2 regions of the Kitasatospora sp. NPDC092286 genome follow, and region 2 is predicted to be linked to the other one. Evidence: riboswitches for the same ligand, from Rfam matches in the RefSeq annotation. Region 2 holds a riboswitch; the other holds the start of a gene.
The links. Region 2 has a riboswitch for cobalamin ahead of metE (5-methyltetrahydropteroyltriglutamate--homocysteine S-methyltransferase). Riboswitches for the same ligand answer to the same signal wherever they lie in the genome.

Region 1 (19,619 bases), on a different contig from region 2:
GGACAGAGAAACGAGGCCCTGCCGACCGGGGGGGGGTGGGTCGGCAGGGCCTCTCGACCCGTTCCGGCCGTCGGGGGGAGTCGGCCGGAACGGGGGCTCTGGGTGGTGCGGCACCGCATCGGTGCGTTGCACACGGTGAGCGCCTCAGCTCCACAATATTGCTCTAAGTGAACAGTATCAAGTGGCTGGGCGGCCCGGTGTCGCGAGACCGCGCCGAACGCGGTCCGTCGTACGGAAGGCTTCGCCAGGAGGTGCAGGGAAGCCCTTGATCATGTGTTGATCGATACTGCGGTCACTGCTGGTAATGCGGCGTGTGATCAGGCGGTGCGGGCGCGGTTGCGGGCTGCGCGGCGCTTCATCGCGCGACGCTCGTCCTCGCTCATGCCACCCCAGACGCCGGCGTCCTGGCCGGTCTCAAGAGCCCACTGCAGGCACTGTTCCATGACCGGACAGCGGCGGCACACGGCCTTGGCTTCCTCGATCTGCAGCAGAGCAGGACCGGTGTTCCCGATCGGGAAGAACAGCTCCGGGTCCTCTTCGCGGCAGACAGCGCGGTGGCGCCAGTCCATGGTCGTCCAACTCCTCCTGCCGGCGGGGCGACCCGGTCGGCATAATCGATGGCTTGTGAATGTGAACGCTTTCACGAATCCCGCAACAGCAAAAGAGACCAAAGGCCCATCGGGCCCGGGTGGTCTGTGCTGGGAGGGATTCGGCGATTCGAGGGACACCCCGCGGTCGGCCCCCGTCAGAATCTGAGGTTGCCGTCGCTGCGATGCGTCCCGATCGCCATGTAGAGGTTCGCAAACCTCAGGCCCGGATACAACCCCCTTCAGGGAGGAATTTTTGATTCTTCGGTGTCGCCTAGCTCACAGCCGGTACTTCTATGGAGTGAAGGGGGCTTGTGCGTTCGAGAAGAAGGGTAAAGCCCCCTTCTAGTCACACAATCACACGCAGTGCCCGCCGTACGCCTGTGAAACTGACGCGACTCCTGTCTCCAAGGTGGTCCCCGTCGACCTGGAACGGAGCCGGTTCCTCTGAAACCAAGGTGAAGTGCCTGACGTCGTGATAGGAGACGACATGCTTTCCGGACGGACCGGAAGAGGTGCCGTCGCCGCTCGAAGGCCCGTACGACCGCAGGATCTGACGGACCGTTCGAGCAGTGCCGAACGCGGTCATCCGGGTGATGCCGAAGACGTCGAGGTCCGTGTCGAAGGAGGCGAGGGGTGAGGGATAGACCGGGCGGTTCCCCAGGAACGTCCACGGCGAGGTGTTGCTGACTATCGACAGCACCAGCTCCGGCACCGGCGCGCGGCCGGGGAGTTGCAGGGTGATCGGGCCTGATCTGCGCTGCTCACGCTGGGTGACGAAGTGCCGCAGGGCCTGGCCGACATAGAGCGCGTGGGTGGACCTGCGCCCCGCCCGTCGCTGCTCCTCGACCCGGCCGACCACGCCGGCGTCGAAGCCGAGGCCGGCCGTGAAGGTGAACCAGCGGTCCGGCAGCCCGTCGGTCATCGCCTTGCCCAGACCGATCGGCCGCTCGCGGCGGTGCTCCAGGGCGTCCAGCAGGGCGCCGGTGGCCTCCACCGGGTCGTTGGGCAGGCCCAGCGCGCGGGCGAACACATTGGTCGAGCCACCGGGCACCACGGCCAGCCGGGGGAGCTTCTCGCCCGGGCCGTGCGCCAGCAGTCCGTTGACCACCTCGTTGACGGTGCCGTCACCGCCCAGCGCCACCACCAGGTCGACCGTGCCGTCCTCGGCCGCCTCGCGGGCCAGGTCGCGCGCGTGCCCCCGGTATTCGGTGTGGGCCACCTCCAGCTTGAGGTCGCTGCGCAGGGCATGGATCAGCACGTCCCGGGTGCGGCCACTGGTGGTGGTCGCCTTCGGGTTCACGACCAGGAGAGCGCGCATGAGCAAAGCCTACGGGTCGGTACGGACCGACCGGCGGCTACCCTGCTGGAGTGACCGCAGAATCCTCCGCACCCGTACCCGCGGCCGGCTCCGTCCGGCCGGTGTCCCTGGCCGTGGGCGCCGCCCTCACCGCGCTGGAGGGCGCCGCCCTGGCCGTCGTCGGCGTCTGGGACATGGTGTCCGCGCTGTCCGGTGAGTCCAAGCAGCTGGCGCTGAACGAGTTCGGCGGCGCGGTGATCGTGCTGCTCGGCGTGTTGCCGGTGCTGGCCGCCCGGGCGCTGTTCAAGGGGCGGCGCTGGGGCCGCAGCCCGGCCGTGCTGACCAACTCGGTCTGCCTGCCGGTGGGCTACTACATGTGCCAGAGCGGCGGCGCGATGGTGGCCGTCGGGGTGGCCGTCGGCCTGCTCGGGCTGGTCGGCATCGGCGCCCTGCTCGGCCCGAAATCGACGGCGGCCCTCTACGCTCCGCACGAGGGCTGAGCGCAGAGGGCCGTTCCGGCGCCGCTGGGCGGTCGTCAGTTCTACTCCTCCACCAGGAGCTTCTCCCGGAGCTGGGCCAGCGTCCGGGCCAGCAGCCGGGAGACGTGCATCTGTGAGATGCCCACCTCGGCGGCGATCTGCGACTGGGTCATGTTCCGGAAGAACCGCAGCACCAGGATCTTCTGCTCCCGGGGCGGCAGCTGCGCCAGCAGCGGCTTGAGCGACTCCCGGTACTCGACGCCCTCCAGCGCCTCGTCGGTGGCGCCCAGGGTGTCCGCGACGGCCGGCGACTCGTCGTCGCTGTCCGGCACGTCCAGCGACAGCGTGGAGTACGCGTTGGCGGACTCCAGGCCCTCCAGCACGTCCTCCTCGGAGATCCCCAGGTGCTCGGCCAGCTCGTGCACCGTGGGGGAGCGGCCGTGCCGCTGGGAGAGCTCGCTGGTCGCCGTGGTCAGCGACAGCCGCAGCTCCTGGAGCCGGCGCGGTACCCGGACCGCCCAGCCCTTGTCCCGGAAGTGCCGCTTGATCTCGCCGACGATGGTCGGCGTGGCGTAGGTGGAGAACTCGACCCCGCGCTCGTGGTCGAAGCGGTCCACCGACTTGATCAGCCCGATGGTGGCGACCTGGGTCAGGTCGTCCAGCGGCTCGCCCCGGTTGCGGAACCGCCGGGCCAGGTGCTCCACCAGCGGGATGTGCATCCGCACCAGCTGGTTGCGCAGCTCGACGCGCTCCGGGGAGCCGTCGGGCAGCGCGGACAGACGGACGAACAGCGCCCGGGCCGCCTCGCGGTCCGGCGCCCCGGTGCGGTGCGGGGTCTGGGCGGGCACCGCACCGCGCAGCGCCTCGGCTGCGGGGTCCGCCGGGTCGGCCGCGGCCGGCGGGGGCACGGGGACGGGCGACGGATCAGACGTCGGCTCGGTCGGCTGGCTCATCCGGTGGGCGTCCTTCGGGTGCGCTTCGTCGTTGGCGGCGAGGCCGGGAACGCTCGCCTGGGTCGGTACGGCAGGGCCCGCCGTCGCGAGGCCGGTACGGTCCAGATCACTCACGGCCATTCCCCCGTTCCGTTCCGGGAGCACCGGGACCGTGGGGCGGCCCCGATTCGTCTTATTGGTCGTACCGCGTGGTGGGCGGTACCGGGAGCCGTCCGCCGGGCCCGGGTGGGGGGTACCGGCCGGACGGCCCTTGTTCGGTGCTGCTGCTGCGGCGGCCCTAGTGGGTGGCGGAACCGCCGCGCTTCTTGTGCAGGCTGATCGTCACGGTGTTGTCCTCGCCGACCGAGGAGTCCACCTCGCCGGCCAGCGCGGAGAGCACCGTCCAGGCGAAGGTGTCCCGCTCGGGGGCCCGGCCGTCCGTGGTCGGGGCGGAGACGGTGACCTTGAGCGAGTCGCCGACCAGCCGGAACTCGCAGGACAGGACCGACCCGGGTACCGCCTGCTGGAGCAGGATGGCGCAGGCCTCGTCCACCGCGATCCGTAGGTCCTCGATCTCGTCCAGCGTGAAGTCCAGCCGGGCCGCCAGCCCCGCCGTCGCTGTTCGCAGTACCGAGAGGTAGGCCCCGGCCGCGGGCAGCCGGACCTCCACGAAGTCCTGGACCCCGGGCTCGCCGTCGATCTGGGACACCCTCACCTCCTGGGTGACGCGCTGTGCTTCCGGGCCGGTGGCCGCGGCACTGTCTGTTGCTTGGCTCAACTGCTTCGCCCCAACTGTCCAGAGGGGTGGTGCGGTACGTGTACCGGTCATACCCCGCGAGGGGTGGCCGGACGCCGCGCATCCGCCCGAGACGTTACCGCTTTTGGCCCCGGCGCGGGAGTCACTCATGGTAGGGCGCCGCGACACAGGGTGTCAGTGGCCGGACGGAACCCGTTCGTACGGCCGGGCGGGGCCCGTCTGTTCGGCGGCGTACCGGTGGGCGCGGCCCCGTCGGCACGCTGTGTTCAGCGCGCGCCGACGGCGGTGAGCGCCTCTCCGGTGAGCCGGTAGACGCTCCAGCCGTCCATCGGCACCGCGCCGAGCGACTTGTAGAAGTTGATCGAGGGCTCGTTCCAGTCGAGCACCGACCACTCCATCCGCGAGTAGCCGCGTTCGACGGCGATCCGCGCCAGCTCCAGCAGCAGGGCCTTGCCGTGGCCGCCGCCGCGGGCCGCCGGGCGGACGTACAGGTCCTCCAGGTAGATGCCGTGCGTCCCGCGCCAGGTCGAGAAGTTGAGGAACCAGACCGCGAAGCCGACCGGCTCGCCGGTGGTGTCGTCCTCGGCGATCAGGCCGAACAGCGCCGGGGCGGCGCCGAACAGCGCGTCCCGCAGCTGTGCCTCGGTGGCCACCGCCTCGTGCGGGGCCTTCTCGTACTCCGCGAGTTCGCGGATCATGGCGTGGATGACCGGGACGTCGGTGACTAGGGCGGTGCGGATCATGTGACGAGCCTACTTGGCCCGTTCGGGCCTAGGCCTCGTCCCAGGCCTGGATCGAGGTCTGGTCGACGATCCGGCCGTCCCGCAGGTCGGCGACCGAGGTGGCCAGGACCCGGACCCCGTCGGGGTACTGGCAGGCCTCCATGAAGGCGATGTGGTCGCCCTGGACCACCACCTGTTCCAGGGTGTGGGTCATCTCCCGGCCGTAGATGTCGCGCAGCATCGCGCCGATCTCGCTCCGGCCGTGCATCACCAGCGGATGGCTGGGCTGGGTCTTGTGGTCGACCATGCGCACTTCGGCATCGTCGGCGTAGAGCGCGAGGAGGGTCTCGGCGTCCCCGCGTTCGATGCCCTCGCGCAGGGCGGCGGTGTCGAAGTCGGAAGGTGCCGCCATGGTGCTCATGTTCTCGCTCCTCCGGTCGGATTCCGCCGGGCTCGTACTCCGAGCGTACGCCCGCCCGGCCGGGCCGGACCGGCCCGTGCTCAGGCCGCCGGCGTGGACCGCAGATAGGCCGCGAGGGCGGTGATCGCGGCGGGGTTGCGCGGGCTCTCCACCAGGTCGACGTAGTCCAGCACGAAGATCCGGTCGTTCCTGACCGCGGCGACGCCGGCCAGCGGCGGGAAGGACTTCAGGAACTTCCGCTTCGCCTCGGCGTCGGTGTCACCGTAGTTGTTGATCACGATCACCTCGGGGTCGCGCTGCACGACGCTCTCCCAGCCGACGGTGGTCCAGGAGTCGGCGACGTCGCCCATCACGTTGCGCCCGCCGGCCTTGGCGATGATCTCCTCGGGCGCGGCGTACTTGCCCGAGGTGTACGGCTTGTCCTCACCACTGTCGTAGAGGAAGACGCCCGGCCGGTGCTCGGGCTGCGGCACGGCGGCGACCTGCGCTCGGAAGTCGGCGATCAGCTTGTCGGCCCGGTCGCGGACGTCGAAGATCTCGCCGAGGTTGGCCAGGTCGGTGTAGAGCGCGTCCAGCGGCGACATCACCCCGCGCTCCGGGCCCTTGCCGCTGCGGCAGGACTCGCTGAGCACGTAGGAGTCGATGCCGAGGCCGGCCAGCACCTGCGGGGTGAAGCCGTCGGCTTCGCCGAAGCCGTAGTGCCAGCCGGCGAACACCAGGTCGGCCCGGGCGTCCAGGACGAGCTCCTTGGTGATCGGCTGCTTGGAGAGCCAGGCGGTCTGCTGGTAGCCGTCCTTCCACGGGACCTTGGCGAGGTCGCCCTTCTCGTCGGGCATCACATAGCCGGCCATCCGGTCGGTGAGGCCGAGCGCGAGCATCAGCTCGGTGATGCCCACGTCGTTGGTCACCGTCCGGGCGGGCTTCGCCTTGTAGGTGACCTTGGTGCCGCAGTTGTCGACGGTCACCGGGTAGTGGTCGGAGCCCGCCGCGGCCTCGCCGCTCGGGGCGATCTCGGCCCCGCACGCGGTCAGCGCGAGGGTGAGCAGGGCGGTGGCGGCGACGGCCTTGGTGCGCATGGGAGTTCCTCGGGTCGGGGGGAGGGGGCGGAAAGGGCGGGAGGGGAAGCGGGGTCAGCGGAGCCGGTCGAAGAGCAGCTGGACGGCGCCGGTCTCGGGGTGCCGTACGGGGGTCGCGCGGACGCCGAACACCTCGGCCAGCAGCGCGGGGCGCAGCACCTCGACGGGCGGTCCGGAGGCGACGATCCGGCCGGCCCTGATCACGTACAGCAGGTCGCAGTGGCCGGCCGCCAGGTTGAGGTCGTGCAGCGCGGTGAGCACCGTCGGCCCGGCCGCCCGGACCAGCGCCAGCACCTCCAACTGGTGGGCGATGTCCAGGTGGTTGGTGGGTTCGTCGAGCACCAGCACCCGGGGCTCCTGGACGAGCGCGCGGGCGATCAGCACCCGCTGCTTCTCGCCGCCGGACAGGCTCAGGAAGCCCCGCCCGGCCAGGTGGTCCGCGCCGACCCGGGCCAGCGCCTCGACGCAGCGCCGGTCGTCCCCGCCGGTCGGGCCGGCGAATCCGCTGCGGTGCGGCAGCCGGCCCATGCCGACCACCTCGGCCACGGTGAAGTCGAACTCGGCGGAGTGCTCCTGCGGCAGTGCGGCGACCCGCCGGGCGGCCTCGCGGGAGGTGAGCGCGTGCAGGTCCTCGCCGCCCAGCCGGACGGCGCCGACGGCGGGCCGCAGTGCCCGGTAGACGCAGCGCAGCAGGGTCGACTTGCCGCTGCCGTTCGGTCCGACCAGGCCGACCACCTGTCCGGCGGCGGCGTCCAGGGTGATGTCGTGGACCAGCCGGGCGCCGGCGATGTCGACCGAGAGCCCGTCGACGGCGATGTCCAGGGCGGTCTCGCTGGCGGTCTCGATGGCGGTCTCCGGGGTGTCCGTGGTGTCGGTGCTCGGGTCGGCGTTCGCGCCGGTGCCCATCAGCGGCCTCCGAAGGAGTAGCCGCGGCGGCGCATCAGCAACAGGAAGCAGGGCACCCCGAGCACCGCGGTGACCACCCCGACCGGCAGCTCGGCGGGCGCCAGCAGGGTGCGCGAGACGATGTCCACCCAGACCAGCAGCAGCGCCCCGGCGAACGGCGCGACCAGCAGCACCCGGCGGTGGCCGGCGCCGACCAGCATCCGCACCAGGTGCGGCACCATCAGCCCGACGAAGCCGATCGCGCCGCTGACCGCGACGACGGTGCCGGTGACGGCCGCCGTCACCACGAACAGCTGCCGGCGCAGCCGGTCGGGGTCCACACCGAGCGAGGCCGCCGTCTCGTCGCCCATGGCGAGCGCGTCGAGGCGCCCGGCGGAGAGGGCGAGGCAGGCCAGGCCGGCCAGCACGGTGACGGCGGCGATCGGCACCGAGCCCCAGGTCGCCCCGCCCAGGCTGCCGAGCAGCCACATCATGGCGCTGCGGGCCGCCTCGCCGCGCGCGGCGCCGAACACCATCAGCGCCGTCACCGCGGAGAAGCCGTAGGACATCGCGGTGCCGGTGAGCACCAGCCGCAGCGGGGTGAGCCCGTAGGCGGTCCGGGCGGCCGCGTACACCAGCAGCATCGCCAGCAGGGCCGAGCCGAAGGCGGAGACCGAGAGCGCCCAGACCCCGAGCGAGGCGAAGGCGCCGAGCAGCAGGACGGCGTTGGCGCCGACCGCCGCGCCGGAGGAGATGCCGAGGACGAACGGGTCGGCCAGGGCGTTGCGGACCATGGCCTGCACGGCGACCCCGGTGGCCGCGAGCCCGGCGCCGACCACGGCGGCCAGTACGGTGCGCGGCAGCCGGATCTCCCAGACGATCGCGTACGCCGCCGCCTCCTCGGCCTCCAGCCGACCGCCCGTCAGCCCGGCGCCCAGCAGCCGCAGGACCCGGGACCAGCCGAGGTCGGAGGAGCCCAGGGCGACCCCGCAGACCAGCGACAGCAGCAGGGCCGCGGCCAGGCCGGCGGCCAGGGGCGCGGCGGGTATTCGACGGACCGGTGCGGTCACTGCGGTGCTCACGAGGGGGGCGCGCCTTCGCCTCGGGCCGTGGGCGGCGCGGGGCGGCGCGCCCGGGCCGTGGCGGGGCCGGGGCGCCATCCCCTCGCATTCCACGGCGAGTTGTCGGGAGGTCGGCGCCCCAGGGCGATCGGGCTCACGGGGCCGGGGCCCCGTCCACCGTTGCGGGTCAGCGCCGGATTCGGACCGGACTTCCCCCATGGGACGCCCTGGCAGCATAACAAGCGCTAAGGCCAGGCAACCCTTACAGGTGCCGCCGGGCATGTCCCGGAAACGCGCGACCGCCCCCGTCCGGTGTGGTGGTCCGGGCGGGGGCGGTCGACGGAGGCCGAGCGGCGGTCAGGCCTGCTTGGTCTCCCAGAAGATCTTGTCGACCTCGGCGATCAGGTCGAGCAGGGCCTGACCGGTGGCCGGGTCCGTCGACGCCTTGGCGGCCGAGGCGGCCTTCAGGGTGTCGTTGATCAGCTGGTGCAGCTGCGGGTACTTCTCGAAGTGCGGGGCCTTGAAGTAGTCGCTCCACAGCACCGAGATGTGGTGCTTGACGGCCTCGGCGCGCTGCTCCTTGATGATGACGGCGCGAGCGCGGAAGTGCGCGTCCTCGTTGGCCTGGTACTTCTCCTGGGTGGCCTTGACCGACTCGGCCTCGATCCGCGCCTGCGCCGGGTCGTACACGCCGCAGGGCAGGTCGCAGTGGGCGTGCGCGGTGGCACGCGGTGCAAACAGACGAGAGAACATGGGAGTCCTTCCTTAGATCGTCTTCCCGCGCCCGAGATTACCCTTCCGGTCACGGGGTTTCGCGATCGGTCGGTGGGCCTAGGGCAAAAGGCGGACCCGGAACCGGGTGAATCCGGACATCGGCGGGTGACGGTCCGTACGGCAGACTGGGACGCGGCGAGCCGGGAGGAGGAGTCGTGACGCGGATGGCGGAACCGGAGGGCGGCACCCGCGGGGGTGCCGCACCGTTCGGACTGATCGACGTGGCGGGGGACTCGATGGTGCCGACGCTGCGTGAGGGCGACCGGCTGCTGGTCCGGTACGGGGCGCGGATCAGGCCGGGCGCCGTGGTGGTGGTCCGCCACCCGTTGCAGCAGGACCTGCTCGTGGTGAAGCGGGCCGACGGCCGGCGCCCGAAGGGCTGGTGGCTGCTGTCCGACAACCGGCTGGTCGACAGCGACAGCCGCAGCTACGGCGCCGTCCCGGACGAGCTGGTGCTCGGCCGGGTGCTGCTGCGGCTGCGCCCCCGGCCGGCCTGGCTGGCCCCGGGCCGCCGGCTGGAGCGCCTGCTGCTGGGCCCGCTGGTCCGGGTGCCGGGCCTGGCCCGCCGGCTCGGCGTCTGGGTCCGGCCGGAGGATCTCTAGCCCGGAGGGCCGCTAGCCCCGCCCGGCCAGGACGGCGGCCTCCTGGCGCTTGCGGGCCCGGTACGCGGCGACGTTGGCGCGGGTGGCGCAGCGGTCGGAGCAGTACCGCCGGGAGCGGTTGGTGGAGGTGTCCAGGTAGGCGTTGCGGCAGGGCGCGGCCTGGCAGATGCCGAGCCGGTCGGCGCCCAGTTCGGTGAGGTGGACGGCCAGGCCCATGCAGGCGACCGCGCTGAAGTGGGCCGTGGCGGTGGGCGAGTTGTCGGCGAGGTGCAGGTGCCAGCGCGGGCGCCCGGCGTCGTCCAGGTAGTCGTGGCCGGAGACCAGCGGGCTGACGGGGTACTCCATCAGCAGGCTGTTCAGCAGGTCGACACCCCGGATCTCGTCCCCCTCGGCGGCGGCCTCGAAGACCCCGCGCAGCCGGGTCCGGACGGCACGCAGCCGGGGCAGGTCGGCTTCGTCGGCGAGCGCGGCGGCACGCGTGTTCTCGGAGAACAGGCCGCGGACGGCGTCGACCGAGGTCAGCGTGTCGGTGCCGCGCTCGGGCTCCTCGGTGTTCACCAGCCGGACGGCGAGGTCGGCGTACGAGGCGAGCTCCACGGTGGTCCTTCCAGAATCGGTAACGGGCTGACTGGCTCCAGCCTATTACCTGGGCGGGGCAGGCGTCGGCGCCCGGCAGGTCCGGCCTGCCGGGCGCCGACGGGAGCGTCCTAGAGCACCTTGGACAGGAACGCGCGGGTGCGCTCGTGCTGCGGGTCGGTGAGCACGTCGCGGGGGGTGCCGGACTCGACCACCACACCGCCGTCCATGAAGACCAGCGCGTCGCCGACCTCGCGGGCGAAGCCCATCTCGTGGGTGACGACGATCATCGTCATCCCCTCGTCGGCCAGACCGCGCATGACGTCCAGCACCTCGCCGACCAGCTCCGGGTCGAGCGCCGAGGTGGGCTCGTCGAAGAGCATCAGCTTGGGCTTCATGGCCAGCGCGCGGGCGATCGCGACGCGCTGCTGCTGTCCGCCGGAGAGCTGGGACGGATAGCTCTTCGCCTTGTCGGCCAGGCCGACCCGCTCCAGCAGGGCCATCGCCCGCTCCCTGGCGGACGCCTTGGCCTCCCTGCGGACCTGGACCGGCGCCTCGATGACGTTCTCCAGCGCGGTCATGTGCGGGAAGAGGTTGAAGCGCTGGAACACCATGCCGATGTCGCGCCGCTTGAGGGCGACCTCGCGGTCCTTGAGCTCGTGCAGCCGGTCGCCCTTCTGCCGGTAGCCCACCAGTTCGCCGTCCACCCAGAGGCGGCCGGCGTTGATCTTCTCCAGGTGGTTGATGCACCGCAGGAAGGTCGACTTGCCGGAGCCGGAGGGGCCGATCAGGCAGAACACCTCGCGCTGCTTGACCTCCAGGTCGATGCCCTTGAGCACCTCGACCAGGCCGTACGACTTGCGCACGCCCTCGGCCCTGACCATCGGGCCGTCGGTGCCGGCGTCGGCCGGGGTCGCGGGGGTCTTGGTCAGATCGGTCATACGTGGCCACCTCCCTCAAGGCCGGGAACCACGTCGTGCTTCCCGCTCGGCACGGGCTTGCCGGCGAACAGGCGGCGGAGCCGCTGGACCGGGGTCGGGGGGAGCGTCCGGTTGGTACCGCGGGCGTAGTGCCGCTCGATGTAGTACTGGCCGGTGGTGAGCAGCGAGGTCAGGAACAGGTACCAGACGGAGACCGCGATCAGCACCGGGATGGTCTGGAAGGTGCGCGAGAAGATGTTGTGGCCGGCCTGGTACAGCTCCTCCAGCGCGATGGCGCTCGCCAGCGAGGAGGTCTTGAGCATCGAGATGGTCTCGTTGCCGGTCGGCGGGATGATCACCCGCATGGCCTGCGGCAGGACGATCCGGCGCAGCGCGGCCGCGCGGCTCATGCCGAGCGCGTGGGCGGCCTCGGTCTGGCCCTCGTCCACCGACTGGAGGCCGCCGCGGACGATCTCCGCCATGTAGGCGGCCTCGTTGAGGCCGAGACCGAGCAGCGCCGCGGTGAAGACCGGGATCAGCGAGTTGGTCGACTCGGACCAGAACGCCGGCCCGAACGGGATGCCGAGCGACAGCTTGGGCCAGATCGCGGCGAGGAAGTTCCAGAAGACCAGCTGGACCAGTACGGGGGTGCCGCGGAAGATCCAGATGTAGAGCCAGGCGGTGCCGGAGAGCAGCGGGTTGGGCGAGAGCCGCATCACCGCGAGGACGACGCCGCCGATCACGCCCATCACCATGGCCAGCGCGGTCAGTTCGAGCGTGACGCCGACGCCGTGCAGGATCTGGTCGTTGAAGAGGGTGTCGCCCACGACGTCCCACTGGAAGGCGGGGTTGTTGATCAGGGCGTTGAGCAGCATCGCCAGGAGGACGACGATGACGACTGCTCCGGCCCAGCGTCCGGGGTGGCGGACCGGGACGGCCTTGATGGTCTCGGACCGTCCCGGTGTCACCTGCCCCTGGTCGGAAGTTTTCACGATGAGGTCGCCTCAGGGGGTGTGGTTCGGCGGAGGTCAGCTCTTGGCGGCGTTGATCTCGGACGTGCCGAGCGCGCCCGCCTCGACGCCCCACTTCTGCAGGATCTGCTTGTAGGTGCCGTCGGCGATCAGCGACTGGACGGCGCCCTGGACGGCCTTGGTCAGCCCGGAACCCTTCTCCAGGACGATGCCGTAGGGCGCGCTGTCGTAGGTGTCGCCGAGCTTCTCCAGCTGGCCGTTGGTCTGCTTGAGCGCGTAGTCGATCACCGGGGAGTCGGCCATCATGACCTGGTCGCGGCCGGCCACCAGGGCCTGGGTGACATCGGTCTGGAGCGAGAACTTGTCGCCGTCGCCGGGGATGGCGGGCTTGCCGTCCTTGGCGCAGTCGGGGTTGCGCGTGTCACGGACCTCGTCGGCCTGGGTGGTGCCGGTCTGGACGGCGACCTTCTTGCCGCAGAGGTCCTTGGGGTCGATCTTGTCCGGGTTGCCCTTCTTCACGGCGATCGCGCTGCCCGCGGTGAAGTAGGTGACCATGTCGACGGTCTGCTCGCGCTCCTTGGTGTCGGTGAAGGAGCTCATGCCGAGCTGGTACTTCTTGGCCGCGATACCCGGGATGATCGAGGTGAAGTCGGCGTTCTGCACGTCGGCGGTCAGGCCGAGCCGCTTGGCGACCGCGTTCGCCAGGTCGACGTCCATGCCGACGATGTTGCCCTTGTCGTCCTTGAACTCGTTGGGCGCGTAGGAGGCGTCGGCCGCGACGACCAGCTTGCCGGAGGACTTGACGTCGGCCGGCACGAGGGCGGCCAGCGCCGGGTCGGCGGTGACGGCGGCGACGCTGGCGCTCGGGTTGGCCGCGCCCGAACCGCCGGAGGCGGAGGAGGACTTGCTGCTGCCGCAGCCGGTCAGGACGAGCGAGACGGACGCGACTACCGCGCCGGCCGCGAGGAGGCGGGTGCGCTGGGTACGGGCGGTCATGGGGGATCTCCTCCTGAGGGAGAGGTCGGGCGGAGCGCGCCGCGGGGGCGCGGCGCACCGGGGCAGCAGGCCGTTCGGCGCTGTACCGGGTGTATTTCGCTGTGCGTCGTCGTACGGGCAGTGCCGGTCGTGCATGGCCTGGGCGGGGGTTCGCGCAGGGTGGTGCAGGGGACTGCTTCCGCCACCCTCCGCCGAGGTGGACGTTGACCGAACCGCCTCGACCAGTGGCCGGCTCGATCCGAGATGGGGGGAATCCTGCCATCTGACGACGGCCGGGTGGCCCTCATTCAGATCAAAATCGGATAACGAGGGTGCACCTTGTCCGCTATTCGGACGAATACCGTGTCCCTGTCACCCTCCGTATAGGTATGCGGTTTTCGCCGTGCCGTGCCGTGCCGGGAGGGGCGGGGTGCTGCCGGAGCGCCGCGCAGGCGTACGCAGGCGTACGCGGGCGGAACGGGCGGTCCCGCCCTCCCGGCCTGCCGGGCCGGGTACCGGGTGTGTCAGAATTCGGTACCGGGCGACCCCCGATGCTCGAACCCAGACCGCCGAGTCGCGACAGGCTCGGGGTGCGCAGGAACGGAAGTCTCCGACGTCGACTCCGTATCCGAGGCACCGGCTCACCTCCGTGTCTGTGTTCACTCCCGCGGGTGTGGGTACTCGTTCGCCATTGCCGTCGCCGGGGCCCGGTGCCTCCGACGCCGGACGCCGTCAAGGTGGCTGTCGGCGAATGAAATGCACGTGACGAGGACGAAAAGGCATAGGTGCGATGCCGTCGTCCGGCCTACGCTCGGCCCGGAAGCACAGTGCCGACAAATTAAGACAGAACACCCTCATCCGAGGGCGCCGCCCCGACGGCAGCGCCCCGACCCCCGCTCCCGGGTCCGCTTCGGCGTACCCGGTTTCCGGTTTCCGGCGGGGTCGTCCGCCCGTCGGCCACGCGTCCTCGCTGAACCAATGACGAAGAGGTCATCGTGGCAGCGGAGATCATCCACAGCAGCACCCAGGACACCGACGATCCGGTCGACGCCGTTTTCGCGCTCCACCGCGGCGGCAAGATGGAGATCCGGGCGACCGTCCCGGTGCGCGACGCGGACGACCTGTCCCTCGCCTACACCCCCGGTGTCGCACGGGTCTGCACGGCCATCGCCGAACAGCCCGAGCTCGTGAACGACTACACCTGGAAGTCCAACACGGTGGCCGTCGTCACCGACGGCACCGCCGTGCTCGGCCTCGGCGACATCGGCCCGGAGGCCTCGCTCCCCGTGATGGAGGGCAAGGCCATCCTGTTCAAGCAGTTCGGCGGGGTGGACGCCGTCCCGATCGCGCTCGCCTGCACCGACGTGGACGAGATCATCGAGACCGTCGTCCGGCTGGCGCCCTCCTTCGGCGGCGTCAACCTGGAGGACATCTCCGCCCCCCGCTGCTTCGAGATCGAGCGCCGGCTCCAGGAGGCCGTGGACATCCCGGTCTTCCACGACGACCAGCACGGCACCGCGATCGTCACCACCGCCGCGCTGTGGAACGCGGCCAAGATCACCGGCCGGGAGATCGGCTCCCTGCGCGCCGTCATCTCCGGCGCCGGCGCGGCCGGCATCGCCATCGCCAAGATGCTGCTGGCCGCCGGCATCGGCGATGTCGCGGTCTGCGACCGGCGCGGCGTGGTGTACGACGGCCGGGGCGACCTCACCGACGTCAAGGCCGAGATCGCCGCGCAGACCAACCGGGCCGGCCTCAAGGGCTCGCTGGCCGACGCGATGGCCGGCGCCGACGTCTTCATCGGTGTCTCCGGCGGCACCGTGCCGGAGGAGGTCGTCGCCACCATGGCCGAGGGCGCGTTCATCTTCGCGATGGCCAACCCCACCCCGGAGATCCACCCCGAGGTCGCGCACCGCTACGCGGCGGTCGTCGCCACCGGGCGCAGCGACTTCCCGAACCAGATCAACAACGTGCTGGCCTTCCCCGGCATCTTCGCGGGCGCCCTCCAGGTCCGGGCCGCCCGGATCACCGAGGGCATGAAGCTGGCCGCCGCCAAGGCGCTGGCCGGGGTGGTCGCCGACGAGCTGACCCCGCAGAAGGTGATCCCCTCGCCGTTCGACGAGCGGGTCGCCCCGGCCGTCACCAGGGCCGTCGCCGAGGCCGCCCGCGCCGAGGGCGTCGCCCGCCGCTGACCCGGCGTCAACGGCTCCCCGGGGCGCCCTTCGGCTCCCCGGGGAGCCGAAGGGCGCCCCGCTGCCGAAAGCGACGAGCGACAAGCGAGGCACGAGCGCCGGAGTGAGGAGTGTCGGCGGCGGGTCCGAGCGCCCGGAGGCGACCCGGGGGAAAAGAGGGACACGAGCGCCGGAGTGAGGAGTGTCGGCGGCGGGTCCGAGCGCCCGGAGGCGACCCGGGGGGGGAGAGGGCTACCGGGCCCCGCCCGTCGCGGCTATCGTCCGGACCATGTTTGCCGCCTACGCCGCACGAATCGACGCCGACGACCCGCTGAGCGGACTGGAGTCGGGTGAACTCCCGGAGCCGCAGGCCCGCCCCGGCTGGAGCCTGGTCACCGTCCGGGCCGCCAGCCTCAACCATCACGACCTCTGGTCGCTGCGCGGGGTCGGGCTGCCCGCCGAGCGGCTGCCGATGATCCTCGGCTGCGACGCCGCCGGTGTCGACGAGCACGGCAACGAGGTGGTCGTCCACTCGGTGATCGGCCAGACCGGCCACGGCGTGGGCCCGGACGAGCCGCGGTCCATCCTCACCGAGCGCTACCAGGGCACCTTCGCCCAGCAGGTGCTCGTCCCCACCTGGAACCTGCTGCCCAAGCCCGCCGAACTCAGCTTCGAGCAGGCCGCCTGCCTGCCCACCGCCTGGCTGACGGCCTATCGGATGCTGTTCACCAACGCCGGGGTCAAGCCGGGCGACACCGTCCTGGTGCAGGGCGCCGGCGGCGGCGTGGCGACCGCGCTGATCGTCCTCGGCAAGGCGGCCGGACTGCGGGTCTGGGTCACCGGCCGGGACGAGACCAGGCGCGACCGGGCGCTGGGACTCGGCGCGGACGCCGCCTTCGCGAGCGGCGCCCGGCTGCCCGAGCGGGTGGACGCGGTGATGGAGACGGTCGGCGCCGCCACCTGGGCGCACTCGGTGAAGTCGCTGCGCCCGGGCGGCACCGTGGTCATCTCCGGGGCCACCTCGGGAGCCAACCCGACCGCCACCGAGCTCAACCGGATCTTCTTCCTGGAGCTCAGGGTGGTCGGCTCGACCATGGGCAGCAAGGAGGAGCTGGCCGGGCTGCTCTCGCTCTGCACCACCGCCGGTGTCCGGCCGGTGATCGACTCGGTGCTGCCGCTCACCGAGGCGCGGGACGGCTTCGCCCGGCTCGCCAAGGGCGACGTCTTCGGGAAGATCGTCCTCACGCCCTGACGGCCCGGCCCGACGCGACCCACGCGGCGGGCCCGGCACCTCCCCCGAGGAGTGCCGGGCCCGCCGCATCGGCCGTCGGCCGGTGGCGGGTCAGCCCAGCAGCCGCCGCAGCCGCTCGCCCGCCGCACCCAGCACCGAGCGGGCCTCGGCCAGCCGGTCGGCGCTCACCCCGCCGTCCCGGGCCGCGTCGCGCACCTGGTCGCGGAAGCGGTCGAGCAGCCGCTCCAGCTCCCGGGCCGGGTCACCGGCCGGGTCGGTCGCCGTCCACGCCGGCAGGTCGGCCGGTACGGCGGCGGGCCCGCCGGTGCCGTCCTTGTCGAGGTCGATCCGGGTGACGGTGACCTGCTCGGCGGCCTGCTCGCTCCGCTCCTCCGCCGAGTGGCCCCAGCGGGCCGCGTCGGCGAGCCCGGCCAGACCCCTGGTCAGCTCGGACAGCCCCTCGGCCAGCCCGGTCGGCCAGTCGCCGCGGGCCGCGTGGTCACGGACCTGCTGCTCGACCCGGCGCTTGATCCGCAGCGCCTCCTGCTGCGCCGCCGTCCGCGCCGCCCGGGACTGCTCGCGCAGCCGGCGGGCCTCCTCCTCGGCGGCCTTCGCCTTGGCCTTGGCCGCCTTCTCCTGCTCCTTGGCGCGCTTGGCCTGTTCCCGCGCCTGCTTCTTGAACTGGGTGAACTCCTCCTTGGCGCGCTGCCAGGCGTCCTTGTCCCCCCACGGTCCGGCCCACGGGTCCCCGCCCCCGGCCTGCTCCGGCGCCTCCTGCTGCGCCTTCTTCGCCGCGCTCCACAGCTCCTCGCGCAGGTCCTTGGCGCTGTCCCGGACGTCCTCGCGGATCGCCCCGGCGAGCTGGGCCACCGAGTCGCGGATCTCCAGCTCCAGCTCGTCCAGCTCGCCCTGGCGGGCCGCCAGCTCGGTGCGGCCCGCGTCGGTGAGCCGGTAGACCTTGCGACCGCCCTCGGTGCTGTGCGCGACCAGGCCCTCCTGCTCCAGCTTGGCGAGCCGCGGGTAGACGGTGCCGGCCGAGGGCGCGTACAGGCCCTGGAACCGTTCCTCCAGCAGGCGGATCACCTCGTAGCCGTGCCGGGGGGACTCGTCGAGCAGCTTCAGCAGGTAGAGCCGGAGCCGGCCGTGGCCGAAGACGGGGCTCATGTCATGCCTCCTTGGTGAGGTCGGGGCCGGCCGGGAGCTCCTTGACGACCACCGGGCCGTCCTCCTCGGTGTCGGGGCGGCGCAGCACGGTGACGGAGCCCGAGACGGTGGTCACCGCGAGGCTGCCCTTGCCGTCGCCGAGCTGGCCGGAGAGTCGCTTGGCGCCCCAGGTGCCGCCGACCTTGAGCTGCTCGAAGGTGCTGGAGATGTCGCCGCTGTTGGTGCCGGCCTCGACCTTGGTGTCGGCCAGCGAGGGCAGCCGGACGCCGACCGGGCCGCTGACCGTGGTGACCTTGATGTCGGTCGGGGTGGCCGCGTCGAGGTCCAGGGTGACCGCGCCGGTGACGGCGTTGGCCTGCACCCTGTCGGCGGTGCCGGCGACCACGGTGAGCTTGCCGGAGACGGTGTTCAGCCGGAGCTGTCCGGCCACCGACTGGGCGTCCACGTCGCCGGTGACGGTGTTGATGTCGGTCCGGCCGGCCAGGCCGACCAGGGTGGTGTCGCCGTTGGCGCTCTGCACCGAGACGTGCCCGGCGATGCCCGAGACGGTGGTGTCCGCCGAGACGGCGCCCACCTTGACCTCGGCGGCGGCCGGCACGGTCAGGGTGATCCCGGCCACCCGCTTGCGCTTGAACGAGGCGAAGAACCCCTTGACCGAGTCGACCGACTTGAGCACCTCACCGAACTCGCTCCAGCCGCTGATGTCCTTGTAGGTGACCGTCAGGACGCCGTCCACCAGGGTGACGTGCAGCGGTTCGCCCTTGAGCTCGGTGACCTCCAGGCGGGCCGGCCCCTCGGCCGCCACCACGTTCACCGTGCCGTCGATGATCCGCACGTGCAGCGCGCGGACCGCTTCGTCGATGGTGATCCTGTCGGGTCCCTCGACCGTCCACTGGCTCATCTCTGCCGCCTCCCGTTGCGACTCACGATGTATCGCGTTCTCTTTTAAAGACGATATATCGCGTGACGGTGAAGTCAAGCGCCCCGATCCCGGAGCCGGACCCGGATCCGCCCCCTAGGGGTGAAGGGCGAGGGGCGCAGCGCGAAGGGCCCGGGAGACGGTGGTCTCCCGGGCCCTTCAGGCCCCTCGGTGGGGCGGTGTCAGCGGTCTACTCGTCGTCCTCGTCGTCGAGCCGGGCCAGCCAGGTGGCCAGCCGCTCGACCGGGATCTCGAAGTCGGGGTTGAGGTCGACGAACTCGCGCAGGCGCTCGGCCAGCCACTCGAAGGTGACCTCCTCGTCGCCGCGCCGGCTCGCCAGCTCCTCGATGCCGCGGTCGGTGAAGTACACGGTTCGCTCCGGTCAGACGGGAATTCGACCTGGTCAGGATAGACCCGGTTGGCCGTTGGCCCGCCAGGTGCCGAGGGTCACCCCGGCGGCCCCGGTGGTGGGGCCGGCGGCCTCCACGGCCGCGACCGCGGCGGCACCGCGAAACGGCCCGGGCCCCCGCGCGGTGTGCGCGGGGGCCCGGGCCGTTCGGTCCGACCGGGGGTCAGAGCGAGAAGATCTCCTCCAGGAGACCCAGCTGCTCGGCGGCGTGGCGCTTGGCCGAGCCGACCGCGGGGGCCGAGGAGGCCGTGCGGGCGACGCGGCGCAGGCGCGAGTCGCCGGCGCTGCGGCCGATGACGACCTCCAGGTGGTCGACCAGGTTCATCGCGATGAACGGCCAGGCACCCTGGTTCGCCGGCTCCTCCTGCGCCCAGATGAACTGGACGTCGTCGCCGTAGCGGCTCAGCTCCTCCTGGAGCTCGGCCACCGGCAGCGGGTAGAGGCGCTCGACCCGGACGATCGCGGTGTCGGTGATCCCGCGCTCGGCACGGGCCGCCTCGACGTCGTAGTAGAACTTGCCCGCGGTGATGACCACCTTGCGGACCTGCGACGGGTCGACGGTGGTGTCACCGATGACCGGGCGGAACGAGCCGGAGAGGAACTCCTCCGTGGCACTCGCCGCGGCCTTCAGACGCAGCATCGACTTCGGGGTGAAGACGACCAGCGGCTTGTGGTGCGGGTTGTGCG
Region 2 (10,289 bases):
CAGGCCCTGCTGTCCACCGGACGGCTCGGCGCGGGTCTCAAGGGCTGGAGCAGCCTGGTCAAGCTCCAGCAGGGCTGCGCCGCCGACGCCGCCGTCCGCGGCGCGGTCGCGTACGACGCGTCCGGGTTCAGCCAGGCCAACGGAGCCCGGGCCACCGCGCAGGCCGTCCTGGGTCTGTCCGGCACCCCGCTGGCCGCCCTCTCCGCCCACGGCGCGCGCCCGGCAGCCCCGGTCCTGGCCTGCCCGGCACCGGCCGGCCGCTGAAACCGCCGAAACCGCCGATCCCGTGAGGAGCCTTTCGATGACCCGCACCCCTGCCCCGGCCCCGGCCCGCCGGATCCGCCGCACCGTCGGTTCGGTCGCCGCCGTCGCGGCCCTGACCGCCGGCCTGCTCGGCGCCTCCGCCGCCCAGGCGCCGCGGGCGAGCGCCACCGCCTGCACCGGTACGACCGGCGTGACCGTCGTCGTCGACTTCGCCGCGCTCGGCGGCGGAATCGAGACCGGCTGCGCCCCCGGCGACCCGGCCAGCGGCCTGGCCGCACTGACCGGCGCCGGCTTCCCGTACGCCTTCCACCCGCGCTACCCGGGTTTCGTCTGCAAGATCAACGCTCTCCCCGCCACCTGCACCAACCCCACCGGCACCGCCTACTGGTCGTACTGGCACGCCCAGCACGGCGGCCCGTGGTCGTACAGCTCGCTGGGCGCCGGAAGCTACGACCCGGCCCCCGGGGACGTCGAGGGCTGGTCCTTCGGTGCCGGTGCCCAGCCGGGTATCACCGCGCCCTGATCCCCACCGGGCCGATCCGCCTCGGTGCTCCGGCTGGAACGGAGAAATCCGGCTGGAGCACCAGGAGGCCCGTCATGGTGCCGGCTCCACCCATTGGGCACGCCAGGCGGGCGGAGCGAACGGATCCGCGAAATACTGGGTCTCGCGGGCGACCTTTCCATCGCGGAATTCCATCACGCTGACGGTGGGTACCGGTTTTCCGTCGTAGTCGAGCACGTATTCGGTGATCCAGAGGTCCCCGCTGCCGAGAATCCGGCGGATGGTGAAGCCGAGCCTGGCCGGGTGGTGTGAGCGCAGCGCCTGCAGGTTGTGGCGGCCGTGGATGCGCTCACCCGACTGGGGATAATCAACGATGACGTCGTCGTGGTAGATCTCGTGCTCGGTGTCCTGGTCCCCTGCGGCGGACGCTGCCCAGTGCCGATCCAGCGCCGCTCGGGTCTCCTGGTGCCCCATCGTGTTCCCTCCGATCACAGCGGTGTCGGACGAGGCGCACATCCGGTGTGCCGGCCTCCTGCCGACCACCGTAACCCCGGCGGCGGTCCCGCCGCCGAGCATGGTTTCCGGACGGTCATCCCGGCGGCCCACGATGACAATGACAGACAGGGAGTGGTCCCATGACCGGGGCGACCGGCAGGGTGGCATTGGTGACAGGGGCCGGCAGCGGAATCGGTGCGGCCACCGCGCGCCTTCTGGCCGCACGAGGGATGCGCGTGGTGGTCAACTACCTGCACAGCGGCACGGCAGCCGGGAAGGTCGTGGCCGGCATCGAGGCCGCGGGCGGCCAGGCCATGGCCGTGCAGGCCGACGTGCGCGAGGCAGCGGCGGTCGAGAGCATGATCGAGCAGGTCCGGGCGGCATGGGGCGGCACCGACGTGCTCGTGCACAACGCGCTCACCCCGTATGTGGTCAAGCCGTTCCAGGACATGACGTGGGAAGAGCTGGGCGGCAAGCTCGACGACGAGCTGCGTGCGGCGTTCGCGGTCACCAAGGCCGTCCTGCCCGCCATGACCGAACAGGGCTGGGGACGCATCGTCTATCTCGGCACCGTCCTCAGCCGCCAGCCCCGGGAGGGCATGATCGCACTGGGCACGGCCAAGGCCGCACTGGCGCAGTTCGCCCGGTACCTCGCCCAGGAGCTGGGCCCGCTGGGCATCACGGTCAACGTCGTCGAGCCCGGCCCGGTGGACGGCACCCGCATGGCGGCGGATGTGCTCGACGAGGAGCACAGGCGTCGGCAGGTGGCCGCCACCCCCCTGGGCCGCCTGGCACACCCGGACGACGTCGCCCGGGCGGTCGCCTTCTACGCCGGCGAGGACAGCGCCGTCATGACCGGCACCACGGCCGCGGTCAACGGCGGGATGTCCATGTACTGACGCCCCGCCGTCCTGTGCGCACGGCGGCGGCACGATCAAGGAAAAACGTTCATGTACACGATCGATCTCGCCTACGTCGGGCGGGGCCTGCACGAGGAACTGGCCGCCTACATCGCCGACCAGCAGGGCTACTACGCCGACGAGGGCGTCCACGTCGCGCTGCACGACGGCTGCTCGTGGGACGAGGAGCGGCTGCGCCACGGCGCCACCATCGGGCTCGGCCGGGCACTGCTGTCCCGACTGGCCGACGGCACCCCCTGGGTCGCCCTCAGCGTCAACACCCACCGCCCGCTGTTCTGGTTCCTCGCCCGCCCCGGCCTGACCTCCCTGGCCGACCTGGCCGGCCGACGGCTGGCGGTGCACGCTCCCCACACCGCACCCGGGTGCTTCACCCGGATCGTGCTGCGCCGGGCCGGCCTCGACCCGGACCGCGACATCCACACCGTCGTCCGCCCGCCCGGCGACTACGGCATGGACCTGCGCAGGCTGCACGAGGGCAGGATCGACGCCGCCCTGGTCGGCAGCACCATGGCACCGGAAGCGGTAGCCGCCGAGTACGGCTGGCAGGTGCTGGCCTGGGTCGGCGACCACTTCAGGATCCCCACCGTAGGCGTGGCCGTCGACCCCACCCACCTCCACCCGGACGACCCCGCGGTCCAGGCCGTCGTACGAGCCCTGCAGGTGATCCACAACGAACCCGACACCACGGTGCGCCACATCCGGACGTTCCTCGGCCGGCACACCGCGGACGAAGCCCGAGCCCACTACGAGACGTTCATCGCACCGCATTTCACCACCGACGGCCAAGCCGACCTCGCCGTCGGCGCCACCGCGATCACCGCGGTCGCCGCCGAACTCGGCGTCCCCGCCACCGTCACCGCAGCCGATTTCTACCGCACCGCGACCGCCGACGGGACCGGGTCACAGCGTGGCTGAGGCGGCCACCTGCCCGGAATCGGTCTCATCCGGCCATCCGGCATTCGGACGGGCGGTGACGGCGGGCCCCGCGGGCCCTAGTCTGTGCGGTGCAGTCGGTTCGTCATGTCCTCCAGGCATGGCGTCGTAAGAGGGAACCCGGTGTGAATCCGGGACTGCCCCGCAGCGGTGAGTGGGAACGACCGCCGTCACATGCACTGGACCCCGATGGGGCCCGGGAAGCGACGGCCAGTAGGTGCCGGAGAAGGCCGACAGGCCCGGCGTGCCCGCGAGTCCGAAGACCTGCCACTGCCCGCGTGCACCCCGCACGCGGTGATCTCGGTGACCTCGAGGGCGGGTCGGCGGAGCGGGCGGGCACATCCTGGTGCCGCGCACCCCTGTCGTACCTTCGCCTCCTCGCGCTCTCCCGGGATCGCAGCGCGACTCGCGAAGGAGAGTTCCGTGTCAACGAGTTCCACCACCCCGCAGGCCACCGTGTACGGCTACCCGAGGCAGGGGCCGAACCGGGAGCTGAAGAAGGCGATCGAGGGCTACTGGGCCGGCCGGATCAGTGCCGAGGCCCTGTACGCCACCGCCGCGGACCTGCGGCGCGACACCTGGCGACGGCTCACCGACGCCGGTGTCACCGAGGTCCCCACCGGGGACTTCTCGCTCTACGACCATGTGCTGGACACCACGGTGGCGGTCGGCGCGATCCCCGCCCGGCACCGCGCCGCCGTCGACGCCGACCCGCTGGACGGCTACTTCGCCATGGCCCGCGGCACCCAGGAGGTGGCGCCGCTGGAGATGACCAAGTGGTTCGACACCAACTACCACTACCTTGTACCCGAGTTGGGACCGGACACGGTCTTCGCCGCCAACCCGGCCAAGCCGGTCGGCGAGCTGCGCGAGGCGATCGCCCTCGGCCACACCGCCCGCCCGGTCCTGGTCGGCCCGCTCACCTACCTGCTGCTCGCCAAGCCCGCACCCGGGGTCACCGCGGACTTCCAGCCGATCACCCTGCTGGACCGGCTGCTGCCCGTCTACGCCGAACTCCTCGCCGACCTGCGCGCCGCCGGAGCGGAGTGGGTCCAACTCGACGAGCCCGCCCTCGTCCAGGACCGCACACCGGCCGAACTCTCCGCCGCCGCCCGCGTCTACCGGGAGCTCGGCGGGCTCACCGACCGGCCCAAGCTGCTGGTCGCGACCTACTTCGACCGCGCCGGCGAGGCCCTGCCCGTTCTGGCCAAGGCCCCGATCGAGGGCGTCGGGCTCGACTTCACCGGCCCCGGCGCGGCCAACCTCGACGACCTCGCCGCCGTCGGCGGCCTGCCCGGCAAGCGCCTGGTCGCCGGCGTCGTCGACGGCCGCAACATCTGGCTCAACGACCTGGAGAAGTCGCTCTCCGTCCTCGGCACGCTCCTCGGCCTCGCCGACCGGGTGGACGTCGCCCCGTCCTGCTCGCTGCTGCACGTCCCGCTGGACGCCGCCGCCGAGCGCGACCTCGACCCGCAGGTCGCCCGCTGGCTCGCCTTCGCCCGTCAGAAGACCGGCGAGATCACCACCCTCGCCCGGGGCCTGCGCGAGGGCACCGACACCGTGGCGGCCCAACTCGCCGCCAACCGGGCCGACCTGGCCTCCCGCGCCGCCTCCGCGCTCACCCGCGACCCGGCCGTCCGGGCCCGGGTCGCCGCCACCACCGCCGAGGACGCCCGCCGCGCCCAGGCCTACCCCGAGCGCGCCGGGGCCCAGCGCGTCCGCCTCGGCCTGCCGCTGCTGCCGACCACCACCATCGGCTCCTTCCCGCAGACCACCGACCTGCGCACCGCCCGCGCCGACCTGCGCGCCGGCCGGATCGACGACGGCACCTACCAGGACCGGATGCGCGCCGAGGTCCGCGAGGTGATCGCCTATCAGGAGAAGGCCGGGATCGACGTCCTGGTCCACGGCGAGCCCGAACGCAACGACATGGTCCAGTACTTCGCCGAACAGCTCACCGGCTACCTGGCCACCCAGCACGGCTGGGTGCAGTCCTACGGCACCCGCTACGTCCGCCCGCCGGTGCTGGCCGGCGACATCTCGCGGCCCCACGCGATGACCGTCGACTGGTTCCGCTACGCCCAGGACCTGACGGACCGCCCGGTCAAGGGCATGCTCACCGGCCCGGTCACCATGCTCGCCTGGTCCTTCGTCCGCGACGACCAGCCGCTCGCCGACACCGCCCGCCAGGTCGCCCTCGCCCTGCGCGACGAGGTCACCGACCTGGAGGCGGCCGGCGCCGCCGTCGTCCAGGTCGACGAACCCGCCCTGCGCGAGACGCTGCCGCTGCGCGCGGCGGGCCGCCCCGGCTACCTGGCGTGGGCCACCGAGTCCTTCCGGCTCTCCACCTCCGGGGTGCGCGCGGACACCCAGATCCACACCCACATGTGCTACGCGGAGTTCGGCGCGATCATGACCGCGATCGACGACCTCGACGCCGACGTGATCTCCCTGGAGGCGGCCCGTTCGCACATGCAGGTCGCGCACGAGCTGGCCGAGGCCGGCTACCCGCGTGAGGTCGGCCCGGGCGTCTACGACATCCACTCGCCCCGGGTGCCGAGCACCGAGGAGGCCGCGGCCCTGCTCAGGGCCGGACTGGCGGCCATCCCCGCCGAGCGGCTCTGGGTCAACCCCGACTGCGGCCTGAAGACCCGTGGCTGGCCCGAGACCCGCGCCTCGCTCGACCACCTCGTCGAGGCCGCACGCCTGGTCCGTGCCGAGCTGAAGGGCTGACCCGAGCCGAAGCCGACCCCGGTGCCGGGGTGGGGCGGGGGCGACCGTCCCCGCACCCACCCCGTACCGGCTGTCGGCCGGTTCCCCGGATGCGACAGGAGGGGAGCGGTGGGAAGGAAGTTCGAGGCTCGTCGCATCCGTGTGGACGGGCAGGTGATGATCGCCATTCCCGAGAAGGAGTACGCGATCCTGCTGGCCGGCCGTCGGCAGGTCGGAGCACAGGGAGCCCGGATCCGGGTGCTGCAGCACGCCCTCGGCCAGGCTGGCGGCGGCCCAGCCCCACACCTCGCCTGTTGCGGGACCGCCGCTTCCGGGCGGGTCGTCGGCGTCGGACGGCGCGAGCCCTCCGGCGACAGGGGAGACGTGATCGCCTCGCCGCCCGGACCGGTGACGTGGTGGCCGGTGACGTGGCGGCCGGTGGCCCTCCGCCGGGGATCGGGCGGGGGCCACCGGCCACCGGTGTCAGTTCCGGTTGTGCAGGCCGAGATTCTGGTAGATCTCCGTCGTGACCGTGGAGAAGTTCATCGTCATGAAATGGAGCCCGGGAGTGCCCTCGGAAATCAGCCGGCGGCACATCTCGGTGGCGAAGTCGATACCGATGGAGCGGACCTGCTCGGCGTCGTCCTGCGCGTTGGTCATTCTTTCGACGAATGACGGAGGAATGATCGCGGTGCTGAGCTCGGGAATGCGCCGGAGTGACCGGATCGTGGTAATCGGCATGATTTCCGGGATGATCGGGACGGTGCACCCGGCCTTCTCCGCCCGGTCGCGGAACCGGAGATAGCCGTCCACGTCGAAGAACATCTGGGTGATCGCGTAGTCGGCCCCGGCCCGGCACTTCTCCACGAAATGCCGGATATCGCTGTCGCGGTCGTGCGAGCGGGGGTGCGTCTCGGGGAACGCCGCGACGCCGACACAGAACTCGCCGGACTCCTTGATCAGCTCGACCAGCTCCGTCGCGTACGTCACGCCCTCGGGGTGGCGCACCCAGTCGCCCAGCGGGTCGCCGGGCGGATCGCCCCGGAGGGCGAGGATGTTGCGAACGCCCTGGTCAGCGTAGTGGCCGAGGATGTTGCGCAGCTCGGCGACGCTGTGGTTCACCGCGGTCAAATGGGCGACCGGGGTCAGCGTGGTCTCCTGGGCGATCCGCCCGGTGATGCCGACGGTGCGTCCGCGCGTCGATCCACCCGCGCCGTAGGTCACGGAGACGAAGGTGGGTGACAGTGCCTCCAGCCTGCGGATCGCATTCCACAGACCGGCCTCCGCCCGCGCACTGCGGGGAGGCATGAACTCGAACGAGTAGGAGCATTCCCCGGCCGCCAGGAGCTCGCGGATCGGGACTGCCCGGTCGGTCCTCGTACTGGGGGTTCCGAGAGTCATGCGGGATATTGTCGACCGGTGCCGGGAATTCCCATGCGGGTGTCCACCTAGTGATACGCGGGCCCGCCGGGACGCCCGTTCCGGAGGGAGCTCCCGGGCTTCGGGCCGGCTGTTCGGGAGTGCGGTGCGGAATTTGTGCGAGGGTGCTGCGGACAGTGGGTTCCGGGCACGGCACAATGACCTCATGAACGCGTACGAGTACTCGCTCACCGGTGTGGAGAACTGGGGTCGCTGCGGGGTGATGGGCATCGTCAATGTCACCCCGGATTCCTTTTCCGACGGTGGTCTGTGGCTGGATCCCGGCAAGGCGGTCGCCCACGGCCTGGAACTGGCCGCCGGGGGAGCCGACGTGGTGGACGTCGGTGGTGAGTCGACCCGTCCCGGGGCGGCCAGGGTGCCCCTGGAGGAGGAACTGCGCCGCGTGCTGCCCGTCGTCCGGGAGCTGGCGGCGCGGGGAGTGACCGTCAGCGTGGACACGATGCGGGCCGCTGTGGCCGAGGCGGCGGTGGAGGCCGGCGCGCGGATCATCAACGATGTCAGCGGGGGTCGCGCGGACGCCCTGATGGTGTCCGTCGCGGCGAGGACGGGCGTTCCCTTCGTGGTGATGCACTGGCGCGGGCACTCCGCCGCGATGGACGGCCTGGCCGACTACGAGGACGTGGTCGACGAGGTGGTCGGTGAGGTGGCGCGGCAACTGGACGCCATGGTGTCGGCCGGAGTGGACCCCGCCCAGCTGATCGTCGATCCCGGGCTCGGCTTTGCGAAGGGACGGGAGGACGACTGGGCGCTGCTCGCCCGCCTGGACGCCTGGGCCCGGCTCGGCCGTCCCGTCCTGGTGGCGGCCTCGCGCAAGCGCTTCCTCGGGACGCTGCTCGCCGACCCGTCGACCGGCGAGCCCCGGCCCGCCCGGGAGCGCGATGCCGCTACGGCAGCCGTCTCGGCCCTCGCCGCCGCGAAGGGTGTCTGGGCGGTTCGGGTCCATGACGTGTCGGCGAGTGCGGACGCGGTCCGCGTCGAGGCGGCGTTGCGCCGGGCGCTCGCCGGCATGCCCGTCCGGGCCGGTGCGCCGACCCGGTGACGAGCCGCCCGGGCCCGGTGCACGCGGGCCCGGCGCCGCCGCGCACCCGGGCGGTCGGTACTCTTGTCGCCCGGTTTCCGGTCGGCCGGACGGCTCGCGCTGCCCGCCCGCGTGACGCCGCCGGCGGCTCCGGCCCAGCCAGGCCCGGCTCACTCTCACCCGAACTCACCCGAACTCACCCGAAGGCGGCCCGTTCCATGGCGTTCCCGCAGCAGAAGGCGGCCTTCACCGAACCGGTCGGCCGGACCGGCGGGGCGGTGGAGGTCGAGCGGTCCTGCCGGTTCGAGGACGGTGAGTGCCGCCACCTTCTGCTGTGGCGGGCCGGCCCAGGCTGGCGGATGCTCAGCAGCGCGGTGCTCGGGGGCGGCCTCGGCGAGCGGGAGTGGGTGGTCAACGCACAGGTCAGGCCCGGGTACGGCCGGATGGACCCGGACCGCCACCTCGCCGGGCTGGCCACCGGGCTGGGGCTGAGCGGCCCCGGCGCCGGGCTGATGACCGCCGCGCGGGTGGACGACTTCACCTGGGCCTGCGACGGCGGGGTCACCGCGGTGGTGACGACGGGGATCGGGGTGCCGGCCTGGGCGGCCGCCCCCGACCCGGCCGCGGAGGCCGGGGCCGGATTCCCGGGCACGATCAACATCCTGCTGGTGGTGCCCGCCGCGGTGTCGGACGCCGGTCTGGTCAACCTGCTGGCGACGGCGACCGAGGCGAAGGTCCAGGCGCTGGTGGAGGCCGGGTACGACTGTTCCGGGACGCCGTCCGACGCGGTGTGCGTGGCGGTCCGCCGAGCCGGTCCGGGCCAGGTGCCCGAGCCGTTCGGCGGCCCGCGCTCCCGGTGGGGCGCCCGGGCCGCCCGCGCCGTCCACGAGGCCGTCACGCTGGGCGCCGAGCGGGACCGCACAGGCCGGGCACGGGGGGCCGTGCCCGGCCATGCGCGGTTGACTCCGGAGTGCGCCAGGACCTTTGTGCTGTCCGGCGCGCGGTGATCAGCTGCCGAAGCGCAGCGAGACGGTGTCGCCGACGCTGATCACGGTGCTGCGGGCGGCGCCGGTGGCGGCGGCGCCGTCGATGCTCACCTTCCAGCTGGAAGTCCCGCTGTTGGCGGTGCCGTTGACGGCGGTGACGGTGCCGCTGCCGGAGGACGGCGTGACGGCGGTGACGCAGCCGCTCGGGGTCGCCGCCCCGGCGGCGTCGAGGACGGCGCCGAGCGTCGTGGTGGTGCCGGTCGGGGTGACGGTGACCGCGCAGACCCTGGGCGAGCCGGTGCCGTCGTCGACGACCAGGGCGAGCCGGGCGGCGGTGCCGGCGGTGAAGGAACCGGTGGTGGCCCAGGTCGGCTCCCCGGCGGTGGTCGGGGTGGGCGGGGTGGCGGTGAAGCCCGCCCCGGCGACCGCACGCAGCCCGTCGACGGAGGCGTAGGGGGAGGGGGCGGTGTCGGTGGGCAGGTACTTGAAGCCGCCACCGGGCTTGAACTGCTGGGAGATCAGGAAGTCGACCGGGGTCTTGCCGGTGCCGCTGGTGAAGTCGGCGCCCTGGGGGTTGATGCCGCAGGCGTTGAGACCGGAGACGGCCCAGCCGTTGGAGTCGGTGTTGGCGCCGAACATCGAGTTGAAGGCGCCGGAGGCGACGAGCTTGCCCTTGAGGAAGTTCTTGGCGGCGACGATCGCGGGGTCGGTGCCGGGCACGCCGCTGCTGCACAGCGAGGCCATGGCGGCGCCGGTCATGTCGATGTCACCGGCCTGGGCGAGTGCGGCCGGATCGCCGGCGGCCTTGCCGAAGTTCCAGCCCCCGTCGTTGTGCTGGTTGGCGCGGACCGCCGTGACCGAGGCGTCGAGCAGGGCCTGCGGCACCCGCTGGGCACCGCTCTGCGTCCTGGCGCCGCCGAGGGCGAGCAGGCCGAACACGGTGCCGTTGAAGTTGGCGGACGGGCCGTAGTAACCGGGCTCGGCGGTCTGCCAGTAGGCGGCGACGTCCGCGATGAGGT

Region 1: another riboswitch for cobalamin. It lies ahead of ACIQIB_RS08960 (FecCD family ABC transporter permease); the one in region 2 lies ahead of metE (5-methyltetrahydropteroyltriglutamate--homocysteine S-methyltransferase).

The regions. Positions count from the first base shown of each region.
Region 1 covers NZ_JBIVRD010000007.1:11,449-31,067, reverse strand. The annotation lists gene ACIQIB_RS09005 (WhiB family transcriptional regulator) at 318-569, opposite strand; gene ACIQIB_RS09000 (diacylglycerol kinase family protein) at 937-1,908, opposite strand; gene ACIQIB_RS08995 (hypothetical protein) at 1,959-2,387, shown strand; gene ACIQIB_RS08990 (RNA polymerase sigma factor SigF) at 2,429-3,433, opposite strand; gene ACIQIB_RS08985 (anti-sigma regulatory factor) at 3,597-4,007, opposite strand; gene ACIQIB_RS08980 (GNAT family N-acetyltransferase) at 4,322-4,798, opposite strand; gene ACIQIB_RS08975 (nuclear transport factor 2 family protein) at 4,827-5,198, opposite strand; gene ACIQIB_RS08970 (ABC transporter substrate-binding protein) at 5,279-6,274, opposite strand; gene ACIQIB_RS08965 (ABC transporter ATP-binding protein) at 6,329-7,180, opposite strand; gene ACIQIB_RS08960 (FecCD family ABC transporter permease) at 7,180-8,319, opposite strand; cobalamin riboswitch at 8,346-8,465, opposite strand; gene sodN (superoxide dismutase, Ni) at 8,578-8,973, opposite strand; gene sodX (nickel-type superoxide dismutase maturation protease) at 9,159-9,596, shown strand; gene ACIQIB_RS08945 (CGNR zinc finger domain-containing protein) at 9,609-10,193, opposite strand; gene ACIQIB_RS08940 (amino acid ABC transporter ATP-binding protein) at 10,304-11,113, opposite strand; gene ACIQIB_RS08935 (amino acid ABC transporter permease) at 11,110-12,084, opposite strand; gene ACIQIB_RS08930 (ABC transporter substrate-binding protein) at 12,121-13,059, opposite strand; gene ACIQIB_RS08925 (NADP-dependent malic enzyme) at 14,034-15,230, shown strand; gene ACIQIB_RS08920 (zinc-binding dehydrogenase) at 15,499-16,461, shown strand; gene ACIQIB_RS08915 (helix-turn-helix transcriptional regulator) at 16,552-17,604, opposite strand; gene ACIQIB_RS08910 (DUF4097 family beta strand repeat-containing protein) at 17,606-18,505, opposite strand; gene ACIQIB_RS08905 (DUF6104 family protein) at 18,714-18,893, opposite strand; gene ACIQIB_RS08900 (multifunctional oxoglutarate decarboxylase/oxoglutarate dehydrogenase thiamine pyrophosphate-binding subunit/dihydrolipoyllysine-residue succinyltransferase subunit) at 19,096-19,619, opposite strand, start outside.
Region 2 covers NZ_JBIVRD010000004.1:12,834-23,122, forward strand. The annotation lists gene ACIQIB_RS05885 (peptidase) at 1-264, shown strand, start outside; gene ACIQIB_RS05890 (flagellar hook-length control protein FliK) at 302-787, shown strand; gene ACIQIB_RS05895 (nuclear transport factor 2 family protein) at 860-1,372, opposite strand; gene ACIQIB_RS05900 (SDR family NAD(P)-dependent oxidoreductase) at 1,402-2,160, shown strand; gene ACIQIB_RS05905 (ABC transporter substrate-binding protein) at 2,212-3,096, shown strand; cobalamin riboswitch at 3,176-3,401, shown strand; gene metE (5-methyltetrahydropteroyltriglutamate--homocysteine S-methyltransferase) at 3,538-5,847, shown strand; gene metF (methylenetetrahydrofolate reductase [NAD(P)H]) at 6,310-7,227, opposite strand; gene folP (dihydropteroate synthase) at 7,412-8,305, shown strand; gene ACIQIB_RS05925 (adenosylcobinamide amidohydrolase) at 8,503-9,291, shown strand; gene ACIQIB_RS05930 (hypothetical protein) at 9,292-10,289, opposite strand, start outside.